Regions from separate parts of the Pseudolabrys taiwanensis genome, predicted to be linked through region 3. Evidence: predicted binding sites of a transcription regulator. Region 3 holds the regulator's gene; each other region holds the start of a gene.
The links. Region 3 encodes HrcA, which represses chaperone genes, less so after heat shock. Its sites were predicted from a motif close to GTTAGCACTCNCNNNNNGNGAGTGCTAAC; they were not measured.
Positions count from the first base shown of each region.

Region 1: the regulator HrcA is predicted to act here: its motif matches at 890-918, upstream of groES (co-chaperone GroES).
Region 2: the regulator HrcA is predicted to act here: its motif matches at 855-883, upstream of DW352_RS08780 (co-chaperone GroES).

Region 1 covers NZ_CP031417.1:5,209,867-5,212,133, reverse strand. Annotated here, with positions in the region: gene DW352_RS24830 (hypothetical protein) at 162-725, opposite strand; gene groES (co-chaperone GroES) at 979-1,275, shown strand; gene groL (chaperonin GroEL) at 1,418-2,267, shown strand, end outside.
Region 2 covers NZ_CP031417.1:1,826,519-1,828,785, forward strand. Annotated here, with positions in the region: gene DW352_RS08775 (usg protein) at 358-627, opposite strand; gene DW352_RS08780 (co-chaperone GroES) at 1,002-1,319, shown strand; gene groL (chaperonin GroEL) at 1,459-2,267, shown strand, end outside.
Region 3 covers NZ_CP031417.1:3,754,029-3,756,295, reverse strand. Annotated here, with positions in the region: gene grpE (nucleotide exchange factor GrpE) at 1-571, opposite strand, end outside; gene hrcA (heat-inducible transcriptional repressor HrcA) at 655-1,740, opposite strand; gene DW352_RS17805 (hypothetical protein) at 1,935-2,267, shown strand, end outside.

The DNA of each region.
Region 1 (2,267 bases), 1.5 Mb from region 3:
ATGAGCGGCCACGAAGGATTAGCTCACAGGGGCCTGCTTTTCCGGATTCTCATCATGGATTGCAACAGAATGCGGGTCTACCCGCGTTCTGGCCGATAGCTTGTTGCAAGTCGGGCAAAGCCGACTTGCAAGGGATGCACCCGGCAATGGACCGGACGAGGTCAGGTCTTAGGCTTCGGCGCCGGCTTTCTGGCGGCCGGCCGGCGCGGCTTGGCCGGTTTCTGGCCTTCGGCGCCGCAGCGGACATACACCATCGTGCCGTAACGACCCTGCACTTCCGGATCCATCCAACGCAGGATCAAGACGCGGCCGTCGAATTGAACGACTTCGCGGTCCTGCTGGCTGCCCGGCGGGTCTTCGGCGGGCCCGACGTAGGTCTTGCCGCCCGGCGCGCCTTTGAGCCGCAGCTCGGTCGGGGTCGATTGGTCGGCAAGGTGCATCATGACGCCGCCGGTCGGTCCCATGGTGATGACGTAAGGCTGACGGCATCCGCCAGCGGCGGCCGCCTCGGTGCGCGCCCGGTCTTCGTCGCGGTGGTAGGCGGCGAGGCCCCAGCGCCCGACGATGTCCTGCGACGGGAAGGCCGGCGGCAGGGTCGGCGTGACCGGCGGCGGAGGCGGCTCGGTCGGCGGTGTCGTCGTCGACAAGCTCGAACATCCCGCCAAAACCACGGCCAAAGCAGCAATGGCCAGCAATGACGACGGACGGGTCTTGAAACGGCTCATCGGGACTCCTTGGGAATGGAGGGGAACATTGCGTGGCATCGGCGGCAAGCGCAAGCGCGCTTTGTGGTAGCCGCAAACGAACGGACGGGCTGTGTCGTTCCGGTCGCGGTTGCAGCCGCCCAGCTTGACTCCCTGCCCGTTACCAAATATCTCCCGGGCAGCCTTCTGGCACTCTGGGTAAGCGAGTGCTAACGGCTTAAGAAATCGAGACTTTCCGGTACACGAGACGCGCATCAGCGCCGACGAGGAAGCCATGGCCAAAACCAAATTCCGTCCCCTGCACGATCGCGTGGTCGTGCGCCGTATCTCCGCCGAAGAGAAGACCAAGGGCGGCATCATCATTCCGGATACCGCCAAAGAGAAGCCGCAGGAAGGCGAAGTCGTCGCCGTCGGCCCCGGCGGCCGCGACGAGAGCGGCAAGCTCACCCCGCTCGACGTGAAGGCCGGCGACCGCGTGCTGTTCGGCAAGTGGTCCGGCACCGAAGTGAAGATCGACGGTGAAGAGCTCCTGATCATGAAGGAGTCCGACATCATGGGCGTGGTCGGCTAACGCCTTTCCTCGTCCCGAGAGGCGCCCGTCGGGCGCGTCTCGACGGACGGGGGCAAGAAGTCTTCGGCCTCATCCTTCGAGACGCCGCCTTCGGCGGCTCCTCAGGATGAGGATCAACCTCAAATCCATTGGAGTAGTTCAAATGGCTGCCAAGGACGTCAAATTTTCCGGCGACGCGCGCGACCGCATGCTGCGCGGCGTCGACATTCTCGCCAACGCGGTGAAGGTCACGCTGGGCCCGAAGGGCCGCAACGTCGTCATCGACAAGAGCTTCGGCGCGCCGCGCATCACCAAGGACGGCGTCACCGTCGCCAAGGAGATCGAGCTCGAGGACAAGTTCGAGAACATGGGCGCGCAGATGGTGCGTGAGGTCGCGTCCAAGACCAACGACATCGCCGGCGACGGCACCACCACCGCCACCGTGCTCGCCCAGGCCATCGTGCGCGAAGGCGCCAAGTCGGTCGCGGCCGGCATGAACCCGATGGACCTCAAGCGCGGCATCGACATCGCGACCGCCGCGGTGATCAAGGACATCGAAAAGCGCGCCAAGAAGGTCTCCTCGTCGGCTGAAGTCGCGCAGGTCGGCACCGTGTCGGCCAACGGCGACACCCAAATCGGCAAGATGATCGCCCAGGCGATGCAGAAGGTCGGCAACGAGGGCGTGATCACGGTCGAGGAAGCCAAGGCGATGGAGACCGAGGTCGACATCGTGGAAGGCATGCAGTTCGACCGCGGCTACATCTCCCCCTACTTCGTCACCAACGCCGAGAAGATGCTGGCCGAGCTCGAGGACGCCTACATCCTCCTGCACGAAAAGAAGCTCTCGGGCCTGCAGTCGATGCTGCCGGTGCTCGAGGCCGTCGTTCAGTCGGGCAAGCCGCTGATCATCATCGCCGAGGACGTCGAGGGCGAAGCCATCGCGACGCTCGTCGTCAACAAGCTGCGCGGCGGCCTCAAGGTCGCGGCCGTCAAGGCGCCTGGCTTCGGCGATC
Region 2 (2,267 bases), 1.9 Mb from region 3:
CTTTGGATGGGCCTCCGTTGAAAGCGCGGCCCGCCGTTGGAAGACGCCGCGATGGCGCGCCGAGAAGGCGCCCGTGCTTCGGCGACGAAGCACGGCTTCACGAACGAACGTCGCGCCGCTCGGCGCGCCGTCGCCCTCTTTATTCAGGGGGCAAAAGGAATGGAGGCGTACCCGGCGCCTTGCAAAGAATACGGGCGGCGGAGCTTTGCGCAGCCGTCATCCCGGCCGAGCGAGCGTAGCAAGCGAGAGCCGGGATCCAGTACGCCGTGCCCTATCGATAGCCTGCGGCGTACTGGATGCCCGCTTTCGCGGGCGTGACAGAAGTATGCTGTCTGAAAACAGGACGAAGAACGCCGCTCAATGCAGACTGAACTCGCTGTCGATCGCCTTCAATTCGGCCGGCTTGATCAGCTTCTGATGGGCGACCTGCACCGAGTGCAGCGGCCCCTCGAGTTTCTTCTCCCAGAACGCGAGGAAACGGTGCAGCTCGGGGAACTCCGGAAACAGATCGTATTCCTGCCAGACATAAGACTGCAGCAGCCAGCGGTGGTCCGGCCGGCGGTACAAAATGTGGGCGGTGGTCAAACCGTAGCCATTTACCTGCTTCAGGAATTCCGTCGAAACCATTTCAGCCCTCCAGAGAGTCGGACTTGCAAAGTTTCCCTTCCCCGCTTTTGTCATTGCAAGCCGAAAAGATGAACATCCTGTGTAAAATCAAGGCGTTAGCAGCAATTGTGACGATCTGCTAACAGCCCTGCCCGGGCCCTGGACGCGGCCGGGCATGAGCAACCCGGAACAATTGCGGCGGTTCCCACGGCGCCGTTAACCACGAAGGTTCGGCGGCCGGCGAAAGTGTTGGCACTCGCGGGGTGTGAGTGCTAAAAAATTTTCCGACCCCTCTTGCGGGATCAAATCGGCCACCCATCTGGCCGCCCAGGTACTGGCAATGGAACTGCCGTACCAAAAAATTCACAACGGCTCAATCACTTAGGAGGACTGCCATGAAGTTCCGCCCGCTTCACGACCGTGTCGTCGTCAAGCGCATCGACGCCGAGCAGAAGACTGCCGGCGGCATCATCATCCCCGACAGTGCGCAGGAAAAGCCGAGCCAGGGCGAAGTCATCGCCGTCGGCCCCGGCGGCCGTGACGAGGCCGGCAAGCTCACCCCCATCGACCTGAAGGTCGGCGACGTCGTGCTGTTCGGCAAGTGGTCGGGCACCGAGGTCAAGATCGACGGCCAGGATCTCCTGATCATGAAGGAGAGCGACATCATGGGCGTGCTCGAAGGCGTCGTGGCCGGCAAGAAGAAGGCCGCCTAACCACCCACCCGTCATCCTGAGGTGCGCGCTCGCTTCGAGCGCGCCTCGAAGGATGACAGCCACAATGAACGGTCATCCTTCGAGGCTCGCCGCATCCGCGGCTCGCACCTCAGGATGACGACCAAGAGGACAAACTCATATGGCTGCTAAAGACGTCAAATTCTCCGTTGACGCGCGCGATCGCATGCTGCGCGGCGTCGACATCCTCGCCAACGCCGTGAAGGTGACGCTGGGTCCCAAGGGCCGTAACGTCGTCCTCGACAAGTCGTTCGGCGCCCCGCGCATCACCAAGGACGGCGTCACCGTCGCCAAGGAGATCGAGCTAGAGGACAAGTTCGAGAACATGGGCGCACAGATGGTGCGCGAAGTCGCTTCGAAGTCGGCCGACTTCGCCGGCGACGGCACCACCACCGCCACCGTGCTCGCCCAGGCGATCGTCAAGGAAGGTTCGAAGGCGGTTGCCGCCGGCATGAACCCGATGGACCTCAAGCGCGGCATCGACCTCGCCGTCGCCGCCATCGTCGAGGATCTCAAGACCAACTCGAAGAAGGTCACCTCGAACGACGAGATCGCCCAGGTCGGCACCATCTCGGCCAACGGCGACAAGGAAATCGGCCAGTTCCTCGCGGAAGCGATGAAGAAGGTCGGCAACGAAGGCGTCATCACGGTCGAGGAAGCCAAGTCGCTCGAGACCGAACTCGACGTCGTCGAGGGCATGCAGTTCGACCGCGGCTACATCTCCCCCTACTTTGTCACCAATGCCGACAAGATGCGCACGGAGATGGATGATCCCTACATCCTGGTCTACGAGAAGAAGCTCTCGGGCCTCCAGGAGCTGCTGCCGCTGCTCGAGTCGGTCGTGCAGACCGGCAAGCCGCTGCTGCTGATCGCCGAGGACGTGGAAGGCGAAGCGCTCGCCACGCTCGTCGTCAACAAGCTGCGCGGCGG
Region 3 (2,267 bases):
GCGCGTTGTTGTTGGACGGTGCCTGCTTCGGCGCGCCCTTGGAAACGCCGACCAAGGCCGGACGCAGCACGCGCTCGCCGATCATGTAGCCGGCCTGCATGACCTGGGCGACATGGCCCGACGGTACGTCGGCGGTCGGTATTTCGAACATCGCCTGGTGGACGTTGGGATCGAACTTTTCACCCTGCGGCGAAAATTTGCGCACGCCGTTCTTCTCGAGCGTATTGAGAAGCTCGCGCTCGGTGAGCTCGACGCCCTCGATCAGCGCCTTGACCTTGGCGTCGGCCGCGGCCCGCACCGCCGGATCGATCGTCTCGAGCGCGCGGTGCATGTTGTCGGCCACGGCGAGAACGTCGCCGGCGAATTTCCGGATGCTGTAGGCACGGGCGTCCGCAACCTCGCGCTCGGTGCGCCGGCGCAGGTTTTCCATCTCGGCCAAGGTCCGCAGCAGCTTGTCTTTGTACTCGGCGGCCTCGCGACGGGCCTCGGCCACGGGATCGGCCGCCTGCGGCTGCGTCGGCGCGCCGTCGGTGCCAGCATTCTCGGGCTGATGCGCGGTCTCATCCGTCATCGGGCTTGGTCCATCCTCAAAAATTGCTTGATGGCCCGGGATATCATGTTTCCGGGCGGAAAAATCAAGCTTCCAGGCTGCCTTTAGCCGGATAGAAGCCGGGTGACCACCCGGGCGGTATAGTCCACCATCGGGATGACGCGGGCGTAGTTGAGGCGGGTGGGGCCGATGACGCCGATGACGCCGACGATGCGGCCGGTGCTGTCGCGGTAGGGGGCGGCGATGGTCGAGGAACCCGACAGCGAGAACAGCTTGTTCTCCGAGCCGATGAAGATGCGCACGCCCTCGGCCAGCTCGGCGCGGCCGAGCAAATCGATGACGCCGCGCTTGGTCTCCAGCGCGTCGAACAGGGAACGCACCCGCTCCAGGTCCTCGAGCGCGTGCAGATCCTCCAGAAGGTGCGCGTGGCCGCGGACGATGAGCTGGCGGTCGTCGCCGGCGCCGCCCGACCAGCTCGCCAGCCCCGCGGCAATCACCTTCTGCGTCAGCTGGTCGAGTTCGGCCTGGCCTTCGGCGACCGCCTTTTCGATCTCGCCGCGCAGTTCGGCGAGCGTCTTGCCGCGCAGGCGCGCGTTCAGGAAGTTGCCCGCCTCGATGAGCGACGACGTCGGCAGCCCGGCGGGCACATTGAGCACGCGGTTTTCCACCTGCCCGTCCTCGCCGACCAGCACCGCGAGCGCGCGTTCCGGCTCGAGCCGCACGAACTCGATGTGCTTGAGCCGCACATTGTGCTTGGCCGTCAGCACGACGCCGGCCGAGCGCGTGAGGCCCGACAGCATCTGCGTCGCTTCGGTGAGCACCGTCTCCAGCGACTTCGGTGTGCCTGAGCCGGCCACCTGCGCCTCGATCGAGTGGCGGTCGGATTCCGACAGGTCGCCGATCTGCATCAGCGCGTCGACAAAGAAGCGTAGCCCCATCTCGGTCGGCAACCGGCCAGCCGACGTGTGCGGGGCGAAGATCAGGCCGGCGTGCTCCAGGTCCGACATGACGTTGCGGACCGAGGCCGGCGACAAGGTGATCGGCAGGATGCGCGACAGATTGCGCGAGCCGACCGGCTCGCCGGTCGCCAGGTAGCTTTCGACGATCTGCCGGAAGATCTCGCGCGAGCGCTCGTTCAGCGCCGCGAGGCTCGCCGGATTCGCACCGATGGGGATATCGTGGGACGCCACCGCTAACTCCTCGTATCTCCCCAAGAATTGACCATTGCCGTGGGCTTGTTCAAGCCGGACTTGCCGGCCGGCACACAACAATGCCATGTTGTCGGGGCAAAGAGCACCGTTGTTCTCGTTGAGCGGATAAGGCGGTTTCGACCGGGATGTTGGTTCTGTTAACCAGCAAATGGCGTCGGCGGGCGGCGGCCTTCATGGCCGTTCTGTTCGCGCTGTTCCTGTTGTCGCCTGTCGCCGCCTTCGCCTTCAGCAACGCACCGGCGCATTGCCTGGAGTTGGGCGAAGCGCCGCAAGTGGCCAGCCAGGCGCGCAGCCACCACCACGGCACTGGCGATTACGCTGCCATGGCACACGAGCACATGGACCATGGCACGCAAACCACCGACAGCACTGATTCGGCCGTGCCGGCCAAATGCTGCGGTCTGTTCTGCGTGACCGCACTGACACCGCCGGCTTTCGGCGTGTCGGATATGCGGCGCATCGCGACCACTGAAGTCGCGCTGCCGGTTACGGCCAGCCTGCTCGGC